One region of the Kitasatospora sp. NPDC008115 genome, then DNA from elsewhere that is predicted to be linked to it. Evidence: riboswitches for the same ligand, from Rfam matches in the RefSeq annotation. Region 1 holds a riboswitch; each other region holds the start of a gene.
The links. A riboswitch is a leader RNA that binds a small molecule or an ion and turns the genes downstream of it on or off. The one in region 1 is predicted to bind cyclic di-AMP.
Positions count from the first base shown of each region.

Region 2: it holds a riboswitch for cyclic di-AMP, as region 1 does, so the genes downstream of both, ACFZBX_RS07910 (transglycosylase family protein) here and ACFZBX_RS04465 (M23 family metallopeptidase) in region 1, are expected to answer to the same signal.
Region 3: it holds a riboswitch for cyclic di-AMP, as region 1 does, so the genes downstream of both, ACFZBX_RS18435 (NlpC/P60 family protein) here and ACFZBX_RS04465 (M23 family metallopeptidase) in region 1, are expected to answer to the same signal.
Region 4: it holds a riboswitch for cyclic di-AMP, as region 1 does, so the genes downstream of both, ACFZBX_RS00400 (transglycosylase family protein) here and ACFZBX_RS04465 (M23 family metallopeptidase) in region 1, are expected to answer to the same signal.

Region 1 is NZ_JBIBHU010000003.1:23,469-27,655, reverse strand. Features, by position in the region: tRNA gene ACFZBX_RS04485 (tRNA-Ile) at 123-196, shown strand; gene ACFZBX_RS04480 (TetR/AcrR family transcriptional regulator) at 268-837, opposite strand; gene ACFZBX_RS04475 (alpha/beta fold hydrolase) at 880-1,707, opposite strand; gene ACFZBX_RS04470 (YiaA/YiaB family inner membrane protein) at 1,831-2,121, opposite strand; cyclic di-AMP (ydaO/yuaA leader) riboswitch at 2,368-2,526, shown strand; gene ACFZBX_RS04465 (M23 family metallopeptidase) at 2,539-3,408, shown strand; gene ACFZBX_RS04460 (hypothetical protein) at 3,466-4,187, opposite strand, start outside.
Region 2 is NZ_JBIBHU010000004.1:359,811-363,997, forward strand. Features, by position in the region: gene ACFZBX_RS07900 (LacI family DNA-binding transcriptional regulator) at 1-56, shown strand, start outside; gene ACFZBX_RS07905 (hypothetical protein) at 114-314, opposite strand; gene ACFZBX_RS07910 (transglycosylase family protein) at 476-1,765, opposite strand; cyclic di-AMP (ydaO/yuaA leader) riboswitch at 1,752-1,914, opposite strand; gene ACFZBX_RS07915 (hypothetical protein) at 2,186-4,187, shown strand, end outside.
Region 3 is NZ_JBIBHU010000013.1:132,430-136,616, reverse strand. Features, by position in the region: gene ACFZBX_RS18445 (NYN domain-containing protein) at 1-813, shown strand, start outside; gene ACFZBX_RS18440 (NlpC/P60 family protein) at 1,025-2,068, shown strand; cyclic di-AMP (ydaO/yuaA leader) riboswitch at 2,414-2,570, shown strand; gene ACFZBX_RS18435 (NlpC/P60 family protein) at 2,581-3,780, shown strand; gene ACFZBX_RS18430 (NlpC/P60 family protein) at 4,032-4,187, shown strand, end outside.
Region 4 is NZ_JBIBHU010000001.1:92,313-96,499, forward strand. Features, by position in the region: gene eno (phosphopyruvate hydratase) at 1-1,011, opposite strand, end outside; gene ACFZBX_RS00400 (transglycosylase family protein) at 1,253-2,188, opposite strand; cyclic di-AMP (ydaO/yuaA leader) riboswitch at 2,194-2,342, opposite strand; gene ACFZBX_RS00405 (cytochrome P450) at 2,574-3,884, opposite strand; gene ACFZBX_RS00410 (SDR family NAD(P)-dependent oxidoreductase) at 4,117-4,187, shown strand, end outside.

The DNA of each region.
Region 1 (4,187 bases):
TGAGGCGTGAGGCGAACGGCGGGTCCCGGTGCACCGGGTTTCCCTGGTGTGCGAGCACCCCCGCCGGGTCCGGTACCCTTCTCCGTACGACGTCCCGCCGTACCGGCGGGGTCGTGCGGTACGGGGCTATAGCTCAGACGGTTAGAGCGCTTCCCTGATAAGGAAGAGGCCACAGGTTCAAGTCCTGTTAGCCCCACACCACCACGAAGGGCCCGGAGCATCCCGCTCCGGGCCCTTCGGCGTTCCCGCGTCCGGCTGCCGCGCCGCTCAGGGGCGGGGCCAGCCGCGCAGGCCCGCGGTCAGCACGGTGATCATGCGCTCCTGGGTCTCGCCGAGGTCCTCGGCGAGCTGGAAGGCGCCGCCGGTCGACAGCGCGGCGAAGCCGTGGGCCAGCGAGCGGAAGGTGCGGGCGGCGTGGATCGCCTCGGAGCCTTCGAGACCGTACTCGCGCAGCACCGCGACGATCACCCCGACCAGCCGGCCGGCCGCCGCGGCCAGGTCGGCGTCCGGCTGCGGCGCCTGCGGCAGGGCGCCGTAGCGGTGCGGGTGCTCGGTGGCGTACGCGTGGTACGCCCGCAGGACGGCGGCGACCGCCGCGTCCCCGCCGCGGCCGAGCGCCGCCTCGGCCAGCCGGTCGGCCAGCTCCTCGGTGACCCGGACGGCCACCAGCCGGCGCAGTTCGGCCAGGCCGCCGCTCACGTGCTTGTACAGCGAGGGGGTGGCGACCCCGGCGCGGCCGGCCACGGCGGCCAGGGTGAGGGCCTCGGGGCCCTGCTCGTCGATGAGGGCGAGGGCGTGGCCGACGACCTGCTCGGGGGTCAGTCCGACTCGGGGCACAGCGGTTCTCCTGGGGTGGGTGGGTGACGGCGTTCGGAGCGCTCAGGCCAGGTCGGCGAGGAAGGCCAGCAGGGCGTCGGCGGTGGCCCGCGGGTGGTCGGCCATCGGGTAGTGCCCGGCGCCCTCGATCATCACCTTGCGCGCGTTCAGCGCGGCGGCCTGCCGGTCGGCGACCAGCTCCGGCTTCCCGAAGTCGGGGTCCTTCGAGCCCATCACGACCAGCGCCGGGCAGCGCACGGCGGCGGTCCAGCCGACGGGCGAGGAGTCGCCGCGCACATAGCCGCGGGTGGCGGTCTTCCGGCCCGGGGTGCGCATCGCGGCGACCAGCCCGGCCACGTACTCCTCGTGGTCCGCCGGCTTGGGCCCGGGGTAGGCCATCTTCCGGTGGTAGAGGCCCCAGAACGCGGGCGAGTGCACCACCAGCGCGCCCATCGCGCCGACCACCAGCCGCTGGAGCGCGCCGACGGGGACGTTCTCGACGAAGGCGTCCAGCAGGACGATGCCGGCCACCCGCCCGGGGGCGGCCCCGGCGGCCTTGACGACGCTGGCGCCGGTGTACGAGCTGCCCGCCAGCACGGCCCGCTCGATGCCCAGGTGGTCCAGCAGGGCGAGGACGTCGCCGGCGATCGCGGCGGGGGAGTAGTCGTCCCAGACGATCGAGGACTCGCCGAAGCCGCGCAGGTCCATGGTGATCACCCGGCGGCCGGCGGCGGTCAGCAGCGGGTGCAGGTGGCGGTAGGCGGCCCGGCTGTCGAGCATCCCGGGGAGCAGGACGACGGGGGCGCCCTCGCCGTGCCCGGTGTCGTCGAAGGCGATCCGGCCGCCGGGCAGGTCGAGGTGGCGGGTGACGGGGGCGAGGGTGCCGTTCATGGGGAGCCTCCTGGGGGCGGGATCGTCGGCGGAGCGCCGATAGCCATAAAGCTAAGGCTAATAGCCTTAGCCGTCAAGCTATCGGTACTGGCTGCGCGCGGCCGGCCCGCCCGGGGCGGCCGGTCAGACCCCTTCCACCTTGAACGGGTCGTGCTCGGTCAGCAGCTTGTCCAGCCGCGCCTGGTCGACCCGGGTCACCAGCTCGGAGGTCTCCTGCCGGTCCCGGACCACCTTGGAGAGGGTGAACGTGGAGGTGATCGTGTAGAGCAGGCCGAGGGCGAGGAACGCCCGGGTCCACGGCTCCACCGGGAGGAAGGCGATCCCGACGCCGAGGGCGGTGGCGGAGAGGGTGAAGGACAGCACGGCCTGGATGTAGTACGCGGCCGTGGTGCGGGACTGCATCGGTGTGCTCATGGCGCCCAGGATGGCCGCGCCCGGCCCGGCCGCACATGAGTAGCGGTACTCAAGTGAGGGGCCGTTCGTTGACGTCCTGACACGTTCGGTAGTGTCAGTTGTCATCAAACGTCCCAAAACGCCCATCGGGCCGCGTGGTGCCCGATCCGTATCCCGCCGTCACCAACGGATGGCTTGGAATCGGGGGGCTCTCGGATTAACGTTTGATAACGCAGCGCGGTCCGCAACGCCGTACCCAGACGGCACCGTGCGCCGTCGCCTAATCCCGCCGGCCGGCCTCCGGGCAGGCCAGGGAGCCGGGGAACCACGTTCCTTGGGGTGAATCGGCCAGGCCCAGGCCCAGCCGTAGGAGACCTTCCTGCTCCGAACCCGTCAGCTAACCCGGTAGGCGCGAAGGAAGGAAAGGAGCGCGCCTCCGTGGCGTCGACGCACACCCCGGCACACCCGTCCGGCTCCTCGGCCGGTACCCGGCTGCTCGATCACCCGGCTCCGTTCACCGGTCAGGGCCCGTTCGGCGGCCCCGCCGACGAGACCGCCCCGCCGGCCGCCGAGACCAGCCGGCACCGGATGCCCCGTCAGGGCCGCGGCACCGCTCCGCTGCTCGGCGTCACCGCCGTCGCCGCCACCCTGGGCGCCACCGGCTTCGCCTCCGCCACCCCTGCCGCCGCGCCCGCCGTCGAGGCGCCCGACGAGCAGCCGGTCGCGCTCTCCGCCGACCCCGGCCTCGCCCTCGCCGCCCGCATCCAGCAGCAGGCCGACAGCCAGCGCACCGCGGCCGAGGAGAGCGCCCGCGTCCAGGCCGCCCAGGAGGCCGAGGCCAAGCGCGCCGCCCAGATCGCCCAGCAGGAGCAGGCCAAGCGCGCCGCCGAGGAGGCCGAGAAGGCCAAGCTCGCCGCCATCAAGCTCCCGGTGCGCGACTACCGGCTCTCCGCCCACTACGGCCAGAGCGCCCGCTACTGGGCCCACCTGCACACCGGCCTGGACTTCGCCGCCGACCAGGGCGAGCCGGTCTACGCGGTCGGCCAGGGCACCATCACCTCGGCGGGCTGGGCCGGTGCCTACGGCTACCGGATCGTCGAGACCCTGCCCGACGGCACCGAGATCTGGTACTGCCACCTCTCCTCGATCATCAAGGGCTCCGGCAAGGTCGTCCCCGGCCAGCAGATCGGCAAGGTCGGCGCGACCGGCAACGTCACCGGCGCCCACCTGCACGTCGAGGTCCGCCCCGGCGGCGGCGCCCCCGTCGACCCGGAGAGCTGGTTCGAGCAGCGCGGCGTCACCCCCTGACGCCTCCGGCAGCACACGACGAGGGGCCCCGGCCGACCGGCCGGGGCCCCTCGCGCGTCAGCGCTCCTCGTCGCCGGCCGGTTCGAGACCCGCCAGATAGGCGTCGATCTCCGCCTGCCCCGGCTCCGGCGCCAGCTCCGGGAACTCCTCCACCAGCAGCCTCGGCAGCCCCGGAACCGTCCACGCGCCGGCCAGCTCCAGCGCCACCCGGACCGCGGCGTCCTCGAACGCCCCGAAGTCCCCGGCCAGCTCGTCCGGCATCGGCCGGCCCAGTGCCGTCAGCTCCGCCAGGTTCCGGTAGCTGCGCTCCATCAGCCCCTGCTCCAGCAGCCGCCGCGCCCCGTCGGTGGCCATCCCGACCGCCAGCGTCCGGGCCCCGCCGTCCCAGCCCCCGTCGTCCACCGGGTCCAGCACGCCGTCCGCCTCCAGCGCCTCGAACGCCGCCGAGCGCTCCTGCGCCGGCAGCTCCCGGAACCCCTCCAGCCAGGCCCGCACCGCCGCCTCGTCACCGGTGTCCACCCCGGCCGCGCGCAGCAGCAGCGTGTACAGCCGGGGCCAGGTCACCAGGTCCGCCCGGCGCAGCAGCCCGGCCGCCAGCTCGCCCTGCCACTCGGCCTCGGCGTGCAGCCGCTGCCGGCGCTTGGCGTTCAGCCGCTTCGCCGCCCGCTGGTGGTCGACCAGCAGCCGCACCGCCGCGCCGTACGCCAGCGGGTCCTGGCCCGGCTCCGGCTGGACGTACAGGTGGAGGCGCTCGTACAGCAGGTGCTCCACCGCGGCGG
Region 2 (4,187 bases), on a different contig from region 1:
TCATGTTCCAGCCGGAGCTGGTGATGCGCGGCTCGACCGGGGCCCGCGCGCGCTGAGGAGAACGGGGCAGGGCCCGGGAGCGGTGTGCTCCCGGGCCCCTTCGGCGTTCCCGCTCAGCCCTCCTGGACGATCGGACGGTCCTGGGTGACCCGGTGGCCGTCCGCGGCGTCACCGGTGCGGGTCTCGGTGCGCCGGCCGCGCTCCAGGAAGTCCCGGAGGATCAGTTCTACGGCGTCCTGCGGGCTCTTGGTGCCGGACAGCATCATCGCGTCGATCGCGAGGTTGGCGTCGAGCGAGACGGTGACCTGGGCCATGGTGACTCCTCCTCGGGTACAGGGCAGCAGCATGCCCGCTGCGGTCCCGGTTTGACCATGGCCGCCCGTCGTCCGGGCAACGCAGCGGCGCGTTTCCGGGCATGCCGCGGCCCCCGGGGAGGAGCGATCGGACTCTCCCCGGGGGCCGCGGCGTGGCGGGGTCAGACCCGGCCGGCGAAGTCCGGGGCCCAGTTGGCGACCGTCTGGACGCGCACGCCCGACTTCGGGTTGGCGGCCTCGACGTACTTGCCGTCGCCGATGTAGAGCGCGACGTGGTAGACGCCGGAGTCCTTGCCGTTGTTGGACCAGAACAGCAGGTCGCCCGGCTTGAGGGCGTCCAGCGAGACGTGGGTGGACGCGGCGGCCTGGTCGGCGGCGACGCGCGGGACGGAGACGCCCGCGGCGCGCAGCGCGGCCTGGGTCAGGCCGGAGCAGTCCCAGCCGCCGTTGCCGGTGCCGCCGTAGACGTAGGCCTGGCCGACCTTCGACTGGGCGAAGGAGACGGCGGCGGCCATGCTGCCGGTGGCGGTCTGGGCCGGGGCCGGGGTCTGGGCCTGCGCGGCGGGCTTCTCGGCCGGCTTGGCGGCGGGGGCCTCGGTCCGGCTCTGCGGCCGGGCGGCCGGGGTCTGGGTGCCGCTGCCGGCGCGGTTGAACCAGTCGAAGTCCCGGCCCTCGGCGCCCTCGCCCAGGGCCAGCCGCTGGCCCGGGTAGATGGTGTGCGGGCCGTCGGCCAGGGTGGCGCGGTTGAGCTCGTACAGGCGCTGCCAGCCGCCCTGGACGTGCTGCTCGTCGGCGATGGTGGACAGCCAGTCGCCGGCGACCACGGTGTAGGCCTCGGCGCCCTGCTGACCGGCCTGCTGACGCCACTGCCGGCCGTCCTGGCGCTGCTCGGCGGCGGGGGCGGTGGTGGTGGCGGCCGGGGCCTGGGCCTGCGGCTTGGCGGCCGGCTGCTGGGCGGCGGGCTTCTCGGCGGGCTTGGCGGCCGGGGCGGGGGTCTGGGCCGGGGCCGGGGTGGCCGGCTTGGCGGCGGCGGAGGTGTCCACCGCGGCCGGGGTGCCGCCCTTGGTCAGACCGGCCTTGACCGAGCAGACCGGCCAGGCGCCGGGGCCCTGGACGGCCAGGACCTTCTCGGCGACCGCGATCTGCTGGTCCTTGGTGGCCAGGTCGGCGCGCGCGGCGTAGGCGGTGCCGCCGAACCCCGCCCAGGTGGAGCTGGTGAACTGGAGGCCGCCGTAGAAGCCGTTGCCGGTGTTGATGCTCCAGTTGCCGCCGCTCTCGCACTGGGCGACCTTGTCCCAGGTGGCGACGGAGGCGGCGGAGGCGGTGCCGGAGGTCAGGCAGGGGATGGTGAGGCCGATGCCCGCGACGCCGAGGGCGGCGATCGCGCGACGGGTACGGCCGGACAGTCGGGTGCCGTTGGTGGGCAGCATGAAGACGCGGTCCTCTCCCACGCCTGCGAGGTGAGCTGTCGGATTCGGGCTGGAGTTGCCCGGCCGCGCTGTGGACGCGGCTTCACCCCTAGCCCGGGGCCGGCCCGAAAGGACCGGTCCTGGGCGAACTACCTGTGGTTCCCCCGCTCCTGCCGTGGTGCATTGCGCTGCCAGCGCGCCCGACGGCAGGACTCGGCGTCGCGGACGTGCTGGGTCCGTGTGGCCACGAACGGGGAGCACGTTAAGCAGAGGCGCGTTCAAACCGCAAACATGTGTGACGCTCGTCACGGTTTACGAAATCGCCGCCGACCGGCTGTCCTTCATGATCAGAAATGACCGATTTCCCGCAACGCCGGTCGCGGTCAACGCAACTGCCTATGCTTCAGAGCGTCGGCACCGCGCCGACGCGCCGCAGCCGTCTCGGGAGAGGGCTACGCACCGATGGGCATCGACGAGGAGCCGGACGCCTCCCGTCCGGCCGCCCGGCCGCGTGGAGCGCATCGCCGGGCAAAGCACCGCAGAGCGGACATCCAACCCGAACCGTCCCGAACTCACCTGACCCGCCGGGCACTACTGCGCTGGCTCGCCGTCGGCACCGCCTTCGCGGCGATCAGCGGCGAGGAGGTCCTGCGCCGCTCGCTGACCGGCGAGACCCGGCTCGTCACCCCGGCCGCCGTCATCGGCACGACCCCCACCGAGGCGGCCGGCCCGATGGGCCCCGACGGCCACGGCGGCTCGCCGCCGGGCGGCGCGGCCCCCGAGCAGCCCGCCCCCGCACCCACCGTCGACCAGAGCGGCCGCCGCTGGTCCGACCGGGCCGGCTGGGGCGGCGGCCCGCCCGGCCCGCGCAGCGCCGTACGGATCACCGACCGGGTGCTGCTCGACACCGACGCCGAGGTCGGCTCCCTGCTGGTCGAGCCGGGCGGCGCGCTCACCTTCGCCGCCGACCGCACCGTCACCCTCGCCGCCGCCGGCAACGTCGAGGTCCGCGGCGTCCTCGCCCTCGCCCCCGACGGCGACCACGTCCACACCCTGCGCTTCCCCGCCGTCGACGAGAAGCGCTTCCAGGGCGACGGCATGAAGGTGGTCGACACCGACGTCGGCCTCTGGGTCACCGGCGCCGGCTACCTGCGGCTGGACGGCGCCGCCAAGACCGCCTGGGTCCGCGCCGGGGGCGCGCTCGCGGCCGGCGACACCGTCGTCGAGCTGGCCGCCCCGCCCGCCGGCTGGCTGCCCGGCGACGAACTCGCCGTCACCCCGACCGGCCCGCCCGACCAGGACGGCTTCTCCACCGCCTACGACCTCGTCACCATCCGCTCCGTCAGCGGAACCACCGTCACCCTGGGCGCCCCGCTCCGCCACGCCCACCCCGGGGTCGCCGCCGGAGGGGGCGTCACCGTCGGCGCCGAGGTGCTCAACCTGACCCGCAGCGTCCGGGTCGAGGGCACCGCCGGGGGCCGCACCCACGTCCACCTCACCAGCTCCCGGCGCGCCGACGTCCGGCACGCCGCGCTGCGGTGGGTCGGTCCGCGCGCCGACACCAAGGAGACCTGGAAGGGCCCGGACGGCGCCGCCCCGGTCACCGCGCCGGTGCTCGGCCGCTACGGCCTGCACTTCCACCGCCTCGGCGACACCACCCGCGGCACCGTCGTCGAGGGCGTGGTCGTCCGCGACGCCGGCAGCCACGCCTACGTCCCGCACGCCAGCCACGGCATCACCTTCCGCGCCTGCATCAGCCACGAGACCTGGGAGGACGCCTACTGGTGGGACGGCCCGCTGGACACCCGCACCCCCCAGCAGCCGTCCGACGACATCGTCTACGAGTCCTGCGTCGCCTCCCGCACCCTGCTCGAACCCAACCCCCGGGCCTACCGGCTGACCGGTTTCAACCTCGGCGCGGGCACCGGCGGCAAGGCGCTGGACTGCGTGGCGGTCGGCGTCCAGGGGGCCAACGGCGCCTCGGGCTTCGAGTGGCCGGAGAACAGCGAGGGCGTCTGGACCTTCCAGCGCTGCCTGGCCCACAACAACCTCCAGGACGGGATCTTCGTCTGGCTGAACGCCAGGCACCACCACGTGGTCACCGAGTTCGCGGCCTACCACAACGGCGGCTGGGGCATCGAACACGGCGCCTACCTCAACGACTTCGACTACACCGCGAGCGTGCTGTACGGCAACGCGGGCGGGGGAGTGGCGCTGCACTCGCTCGGCCGGGACAAGGGCACCGTCTTCGACGGGCTGCTGATCGACGCCGCCGGACGCAGCGACTTCGCGGTCTCCACCGCCCGGCACGAGCTCGCCGGGGAGTCCGTCACCTTCAGCCGCTGCCGCTTCACCGGCTACCGCCGGGCCGGGGTCGCCTTCCGGGCCGGGGCCGACGGCAAACCGGACGACCTGCTGGTGCTGGACTGCGAGTTCGGCGGCAATGAGCTGTGGCTGGACCCGG
Region 3 (4,187 bases), on a different contig from region 1:
CGCGAGGCGGACTCGCTGCGCCGCAGACTGCGGTCGCTGGAGAGCGACACCCGCCGGGCGCAGGCGGAGACCCGCAAGGTGGCCGCCGAGCTGGAGGCGGCCAGGGCGCAGGCCGCGGCCGAGCGGAGCACGGCGGAGAGCGAGGCGCGCCGGCTGCGGCACCGGGTCACGGAGCTGGAGAACGCCGTCGAGCAGAACCGCCGGTCGGCCCGTGAGGGGCGCAGCGTCGAGGACATGCGGCTGCGGCTGCTGCTGGACACCGTGCTGCAGTCGGCCCAGGGGCTGCAGCGGGAGCTGGCGCTGCCGGTGTCCCAGATCCGTCCGGCGGACCTGGTGGAGGCGGTGGTGCCGGGCGCGGCCTCGCCGCACGACGTGGCGCGGCGCGGTCTGGCCGAGGACGATCCGGCGCTGCTGGACCAGTTGCTGGCGATCCCGCAGGTCCATCTGGTGGTGGACGGCTACAACGTGACCAAGACGGGCTATCCGACGCTGCCGCTGGAGCAGCAGCGGATCCGGCTGCTGGGCGGGCTGGCGATGCTGGCGCAGCGCACCCAGGCGGAGGTCACCTGTGTGTTCGACGGCCAGGACCTGGACGTGCCGGTGATCATGGCGCCGCCGCGCGGGGTGCGGGTGCGGTTCAGCCGGACCGGGGAGACGGCGGACGAGCTGATCCGCCGGCTGGTGCGGGCCGAGCCGCAGGGGCGCCCGGTGGTGGTGGTCTCCACCGACCGGGAGGTCGCGGAGGGCGTGCGGAAGGCCGGCGCGCGCCCCGTCGCATCGGTGCTCCTGCTGAACCGGCTGGCCCGGCCGTAACCGCTTCCGGGGTGCGGGCCGGTCGGTATGACGGCTGGTCAGCGCCCGGATTGCGGTGTTGTGCGAGTTTTGTGAAGTCAGATGGGCGGTCCAGGTTCACGCGATCGGGGGAGTGGCGCGAACCGTGGATCTTGACTAGTGTCTGGCGTCAAACCTATTTTCCGGATTCTCACCCGTTCGGGTGAGGCCATTGGAAGAAGGAGCCGGTCCCTTGGCCTCCCACCGCCGTCCCAAGCAGCCGAGCCGCGCGCGGGTCTCCGTGCTCACCGCTGCCGCTGCGACCGCGGTCGCCCTCTCCGCCCAGGTCGCCGCTCACGCCGCGCCCAGCCCGTCGCCCAAGAAGGACGACGTGAAGGCGCAGATCGACCAGTTGCAGGAGGAGGCCGAGCAGGCCACCGAGAAGTACAACGGCGCCAAGGAGCGCGCGGACCAGCTGCGCAAGCAGGCGGACCAGCTCCAGGACCAGGTCGCCCGCGGCCAGGAGCAGATGACCCAGCTTCAGGCCGGGCTGGCCGAGGTGGCGGGCGAGCAGTACCGCACCGGCGGCATCGACCCGTCCGTCCAGCTGATGCTGACCTCCGACCCGTCCGGCTACCTGGACAAGGCCTCCAGCGTGCAGCAGGCCAGCTCCAGCCAGGCCGAGGCGCTGAAGGGCCTCCAGGACCAGCAGCGCCGGCTCGACCAGCAGAAGGCCGAGGCGGCCGCCGTCCTGGCTTCGCTGGACAGCACGACCAAGGACCTGAACCAGTCCAAGGCCGAGGTCAACAAGAAGCTGAAGGAGGCCCAGGACCTGCTGAACTCGCTCAGCGCCTCCGAGCGGGCCGCCCTGAAGGCGCAGCAGCAGCAGTCCGAGCGCGCCTCGCGCGGCTCCGAGCGCACCGACCTGGGCAGCCTGCCGCAGGCGAGCGGCAAGGCGGGCGCCGCGGTCTCCCTGGCGATGAGCAAGACGGGCTCGCCGTACGTCTGGGGCGCCACCGGCCCGAGCGGCTTCGACTGCTCCGGCCTGATGGTCTGGGCGTACGGGAAGGCCGGCGTCTCGCTGCCGCGCACCTCGCAGGCGCAGGGCAACTACGGCACCCGGGTGCCGTCGATCGCCGAGGCCCAGCCGGGCGACCTGGTCATCTACCGCGACGACCGCAGCCACGTCGGGATGTACATCGGCAACGGCATGGTGGTGCACGCGCCGCGCACCGGTGACGTGGTGAAGGTGATGAAGGCCGACGCCATGAAGATCAACACCATTCGCCGGGTCTGACGGACCGGCACGACACGCCCGGGGGCCCGTCGACGCCCCTGTGATCAGCGCCACCTCCGAACCGGGGGTGGCGCGAGGCGTTTCGGGTGGGTGTTCGACCGCCTGACGGAGAATGATCAGCCGCTTGTGGGGGTGTGGTCACACTCGGTCATATTCACAAAAGAACTTGGGTATTCTTCCGGCTTTTTTCTGACAAGGATTTGAACGGATCACGGATCTGTTACTAGGGTCTTGCTTCGAACCACGCACAGTCGATCACCCAGCCTGGGTGGCGGCGGGGTTCGCCGCCGAGTTCGTGAAGCAGCGGGACGGGGCCTTCCGGGTCGCCCGTCCGAGTGAGGGTCCAGCAGTCGGGGGCCCGCTGTGGAGCGGAGCCGGGGAACCACGTTCCTCCGGGGTGAATCGGCGCCAGGCCGGCCGCGGGAGCGGCGGGTGAGGCGTCGTAGGGCACGCTTCCGCCCGAACCCGTCAGCTCACCCGGTAGGCGGATGAGGAAGAAGGAGTCCGCCTTCGTGGCGTCCCATCGTCGTCCCAAGCCCGCCGGCCGCACCCGTGTCTCGATCCTGACCGGTGTCGCCGCCGCTGCCGTTGCCCTGTCCGCGCAGTCCGGCGCCCACGCCGACCCGGCGCCGACCAAGGACCAGGTCAAGGAGCAGGTCGACCAGCTCAACGAGCAGGCCGAGGTCGCCACCGAGAAGTACAACGGCGCCCAGGCCAAGCAGCAGGAGCTGCAGAAGCAGGTCGCCGAGCTGCAGGACAAGGTGGCCCGCCAGCAGGCCGTGGTGACGGAGGCCCAGGGCGGCCTCGCCGAGATCGCCGGCGAGCAGTACCGCACGGGCGGCATCTCGCAGACCGTCCAGCTGATGCTCTCCGCCAGCCCGGACAACTTCCTCAACCAGGCCGACGCCCTGAACCAGGCCGGGTCCACCCAGTCCGGCGCGCTGAAGGAGCTCCAGGAGCAGCAGCGCAGGCTCGACCAGGACCGCACCGAGACCCAGGCCAAGCTCGCCGAGCTGGAGTCCACCACCCAGCAGCTGAAGAGCTCCAAGGAGGACGTCCAGGGCAAGCTGCAGAAGGCCCAGGACCTGCTCAACACGCTCACCGAGCAGGAGCGCCAGGCCCTCCGCGCGGCCGAGGAGAAGGCCGCCGCCGAGGCCAAGGCGAAGGCGGAGGCCGCCAAGGCGGAGGCCGCCAAGGCCGCCAAGGAGAAGGCCGAGGCCGAGCGCGCCTCCCGCGACAACAACCGGACCAACCTGAGCGCGCCGTCCACCGGCTCCTCGGCCCCCGCGGCGTCCTCCCCGTCGGCCCCGGCCACCGCGGCCGCCAAGCCGGCCGCGCCCGCCGCCCCGGCCGCCAACGGCTCGCGTGCCGCCGCCGCGATCGCCGCCGCCGAGAGCAAGCTGGGCTCCCCGTACGTGTACGGCGCCACGGGCCCGAACTCCTTCGACTGCTCGGGCCTCACCAGCTGGGCGTACGCCCAGGCCAACGTGTCGCTGCCGCGCACCTCGCAGGCGCAGGCCACCGCCGGCGCCCAGATCGGTACGGACATCTCCAAGGCCCAGCCCGGCGACCTGGTGATCTTCTACGGCGACCGCCACCACGTGGGCATCTACGTCGGCGGCGGCCAGGTCATCCACGCCCCGAAGCCGGGCGCGTCGGTCCGCTACGAGGCGGCGTCCAACATGCCGGTCACCGGCATCGTGCGCATCTGACCGTCGGCCGACAGGCTTCGTCGGGCCCGGTCTCCCCGTGCGGGGAGGCCGGGCCCGCGACTTTTCCGGGCCCGCCGGGACGCTCGGTCCGCGAACCGATCTGACGTCCGATAAGTGTCTGAATATTCGGGTTCGGAGGGGTTTGGATTCGGTTGCCCGGACTCGCTAACGTCTGCCACCGGACGCCCGCTTCGACAGCCGCCCACCCCGGTGCGGCAGCGGGTCGGGCCCAGGATCGGAGCCGACGTCGCATGGCCGTGCACCGCCGTTCCCCGCTGTCAGGTGCGCAGGTGCTCGCCCGGGCGCTGGTGCTCACCGCGGCGGCCACCACCGCGTTGGGCGTGGCGACCGGCGGCAGCGCCCAGGCCGTACCCGGCGCGCCGGACGCCCCGGTCGACCGCAAGGAC
Region 4 (4,187 bases), on a different contig from region 1:
GTTGACCTTCACCAGCAGCGCGTTGGCGGTGCCGGTCTCGATGCCGCGGGCCAGGCGGGCCGGGTTGGTGACGAACAGGTCGTCGCCGACCAGCTGGACCTTGTCGCCCAGCTTGTCGGTCATGGCCTTCCAGCCGTCCCAGTCCGACTCGTCCAGCGGGTCCTCGATGGAGACCAGCGGGTAGGCGGCGACCAGGCCGGCGTAGTACTCGATCAGCTCGGCGGAGGTGAGCGCCTTGCCCTCGAACTGGTAGGCGCCGTCCTCGTAGAACTCGGAGGAGGCGACGTCCAGGGCGAGCGCGACGTCCTTGCCCGGCACGTAGCCGGCCTTCTGGATGGCCTCGACGATGAGGTCCAGGGCCTCGCGGTTGGAGTCCAGGTTCGGGGCGAAGCCGCCCTCGTCGCCCAGGCCGGTCGACAGACCGCGCTCCTTCAGCACGCCCTTGAGGGTGTGGTAGACCTCGACGCCCCAGCGGACGGCCTCGGAGAAGGACTCCGCGCCGATCGGGGCGATCATGAACTCCTGGATGTCGACGTTGGAGTCCGCGTGCGAGCCGCCGTTGAGGATGTTCATCATCGGGACCGGCAGGACGTGCGCGTTCGGGCCGCCCAGGTAGCGGAACAGCGGCAGGTCGCTGGCCTCGGAGGCGGCGTGCGCGACGGCCAGCGAGACGCCCAGGATGGCGTTGGCGCCGAGCGAGGACTTGTCCGGGGTGGCGTCCAGGTCCAGCATGGCCTGGTCGATCAGGCGCTGCTCGGTGGCGTCGTAGCCGACCAGCTCCGGGCCGATCTGCTCGATGACGGCCAGGACGGCCTTCTCCACGCCCTTGCCGAAGTAGCGGTTCTTGTCACCGTCGCGGAGCTCCAGCGCCTCGAAGGCACCGGTGGAGGCACCCGACGGGACGGCGGCACGGCCGGTGCTGCCGTCGTCGAGGCCGACCTCGACCTCGACCGTGGGGTTGCCGCGCGAGTCGAGAATCTCACGGGCTACGACGACATCGATGGACGGCACGAGGCATCTCCTAGCGGAAGCAGGTTCGGCTGACGTGGGGTGCAGTCGGCCGGACGATTGCGGAGTCGTTACGACCAGAGCCTAACCGCACGGGCTGTCCGGGCCACGTCGACCTCGGCTCCGTCTCAGCGTGTGGCCTCGCTACCCACCGGTAGTTCACCTGGTTGCCGGGCCGGAGACGTCCGGAAGCGGACGAAGGGGGCCCAATCGGCCCCCTCCGTCCGTCCGGTCGGACCGGTCGTCAGCCGAGGGTCAGGACCTGGCCCGGGACGATCAGGTTCGGGTCGGCGCCGACGGTGGCGCGGTTGCCGTCGTACAGCGCCTGCCAGCCGCCGGAGACGCCCTGGGCGGTGGCGATCCCGCCGAGCGTGTCACCGGAGCGGACGGTGTAGCCCTGGCCGGCCGACTGCTGCTGAGCGGCGGGGGCCTGGGCGGCCGGCTGGCCGGCGTTCTGCTGGTAGACGCTCTGGTGGCTGGTCCAGTACCAGGCGCCGTTGTTCTGGTACCAGTACACCTTGGCGTCGGCGTCCCAGCCGGCCTTGCCGGAGAAGGCCGGCGACTGCTGCTGCGGCTGGGCCTGCGGGGCCTGCTGCTTGGGCGCGGCGTGCTTCGGCGCGTACTGCTGGGCCTGCGGCTTGGCGGTCTGCTGCTCGGCCTGCGCCTTGGGGGCGGCGTGCTTCGGCGCGGCGGCCTTCGGGGCCTCCTGCTGCGGCTTGGCCTCCTGGGCGGCCTGCGGGACCTGCGGCTTCGGGGCGGCCGGCTTGGCGGGCGTCGAGGTGTCGACCGCCGCCGGGGCGCCGCCCTTGGTCAGGCCGGCCTTCTTGGAGCAGACCGGCCAGGCGCCCGGGCCCTGCCCGGCGAGGACCTTCTCGGCGACCGATATCTGCTGGGCCTTCGAGGCCTGGTTGGCCTGCGGCGCGTAGGCGTTGCCGCCGTACGCCTTCCAGGTGCTGGCGGTGAACTGGAGGCCGCCGTAGAAGCCGTTGCCGGTGTTGATGCTCCAGTTGCCGCCGCTCTCGCACTGGGCGACCGCGTCCCAGGTGGAGACCGGGGCGGCGGAGGCGCCGGTGGCGCTCAGGATCGGCATGGCCAGTCCGACGCCGGCGACACCGGCGACGGCGATGGCCTTCTCGGCCTGGGTACGGCGACGGTGACGACCGGTTCCAACGAACAGCATGAAGGGGTCCCTCTCCGCACGCCTGCGAGGTGAGCTGTCGGGTTCGGACCGGGAGGTGGCCCGGCCGCGCGGAGGCGGCTTCACCCCTAGCCGTGGGAGACGGCGCAAAACCTGGGTCCCCCGCCCCTGCCCAGGGTTCTGGTCGGTTTCCCGGGGCGCGGCGGGCAGGACTCGGCGTTCCGCGCACGGGGCCCGCAGCTGCGGGCTCCACGGAGAGTAGACAGATCTTCAGAGCAATCACAAGCTCATATCGTCGATATCACACGGACATCACGTCATGTGATGGATCGCCTACCAACCGGGGTGGTATGTCCGGATTGAGGGTGGTTCAGACCCTCGGAAACCGGCGAACGGAGAGTGTGCGTCAGCGTGTTGTGCTGGTGCGTCAGCCCTCCGAGCCGGTCTCCGAGCCAGTCTCCGGGCCGGTCTCCGGAGCCTTGCCGCCGGGCGCTTTCTCCGGTGTGAATTCCACCGGAAGTTCACGGAGTCCACGCATGATCAGACCACCGCGCCACCGCAGGTCCCCGGGGTCCGCGGCGAGCCGCAGGTCCGGCAGCCGGGTCAGCAGGGTGGCCAGCGCGGCCCGCCCCTCCAGCCGCGCCAGCGGCGCGCCGATGCAGTAGTGGATGCCGTGCCCGAACCCCAGGTGCGGGTTGTCCGTCCGGGCCAGGTCCAGGGTGTTCTCGTCGGCGAACCGCGCCGGGTCCCGGTCCGCCGCCGCGAGCACCACCAGCACCGGGTCGCCGACCGGGATCTCCACCCCGCCGATGGTCAGCGGGCTGGTCGCGAACCGCCAGGTGGCCAGCTCCACCGGCCCGTCGTAGCGCAGCAGTTCCTCGATCCCGGTCTCCAGCAGCGCGCTCTCGCCGCGCCCGACGGACTCCTGGAGCAGGGCGCGCTGGCCCGGGTTGCGCAGCAGCGCGTACACGCCGTTGCCGATCAGGTTGACCGTCGTCTCGAAGCCGGCGAAGAGCAGGATGAAGGCCATCGCCGCGGCCTCGTTCTCGGTCAGGTGCTCTCCGTGGTCGCTCGCCCGGATCAGCCCCGAGATCAGGTCGTCGCCGAGGTCCGCCCGCTTGCGGTGGATCAGCTCCGCCAGGTAGGCGCGCATCCGCTTCACCGCGCGCCCCACCCCGCCGCGCCGGCCGCCGCCGTGCCGGATCATCATCCCGGCCCAGTCCCGGAAGTCGTCCTGGTCCTCGGCCGGCACCCCGAGCAGGTCGCAGATCGCGTAGATGGGGAGCGGGAAGGCGAACTCGTGGATGAGGTCGGCGGACCCGCGCGCCGCGAAGCCGTCGATCAGCCGGTCGGTCAGCTGCTGCACCCGCGGCTCGAAGGCCGCCACCCGGCGCGGCGTGAACGCCTTGGACACCAGGCGGCGCAGCCGGGTGTGGTCCGGCGGGTCGATGTTGAGCAGGTGCGTCATGAGGTCGGCCTGGCGCTCGCCCGGGATGCCGACCCGGCCGGTGCGGTGGGCCTGCTCGCTGTGGTGCACCGGGTTCTTGGAGAGCCGGCCGTCCGCGAGCGCCTGCCGGGCGTCCGCGTACCGCGTGACCAGCCACGCCTCCACCCCGCTCGGCAGGGTGGTCCGGTGCACCGGCTCGTGCTCCCGCAGCCACGCGTAGGCGGGGTACGGGTCGGCGGCGAACTCCCAGGTGAACAGGGGCGGACGGGCGGAGGCGGGCTGAGCTGGCATGGGTCGACGGTATCCCGGGCGTGTCCGGGCGACCGCACGCAGTGCGCGCGACGTGCGCGTGGGCGGGCGGTGTCCGCTCACCGGGACACCGCGCCGTCCGTTCGGCGTGACAGGCGTGAGCCTGGTCACCTGAGGGGTAATTCCTGTTGCGGAGGGTCAGGACCTGCCTACGATCCTCCGCAAGGTGCGCGTGGGCGCCGGTGCGGAGCCGCCCACAGGGAGGAGCAAGGCCATGCGGGTCAACGGTTCGGTCGTCGTGATCTCCGTACTCGACGGCGGGTCGGGGGCGGACCTCGCCCGCCG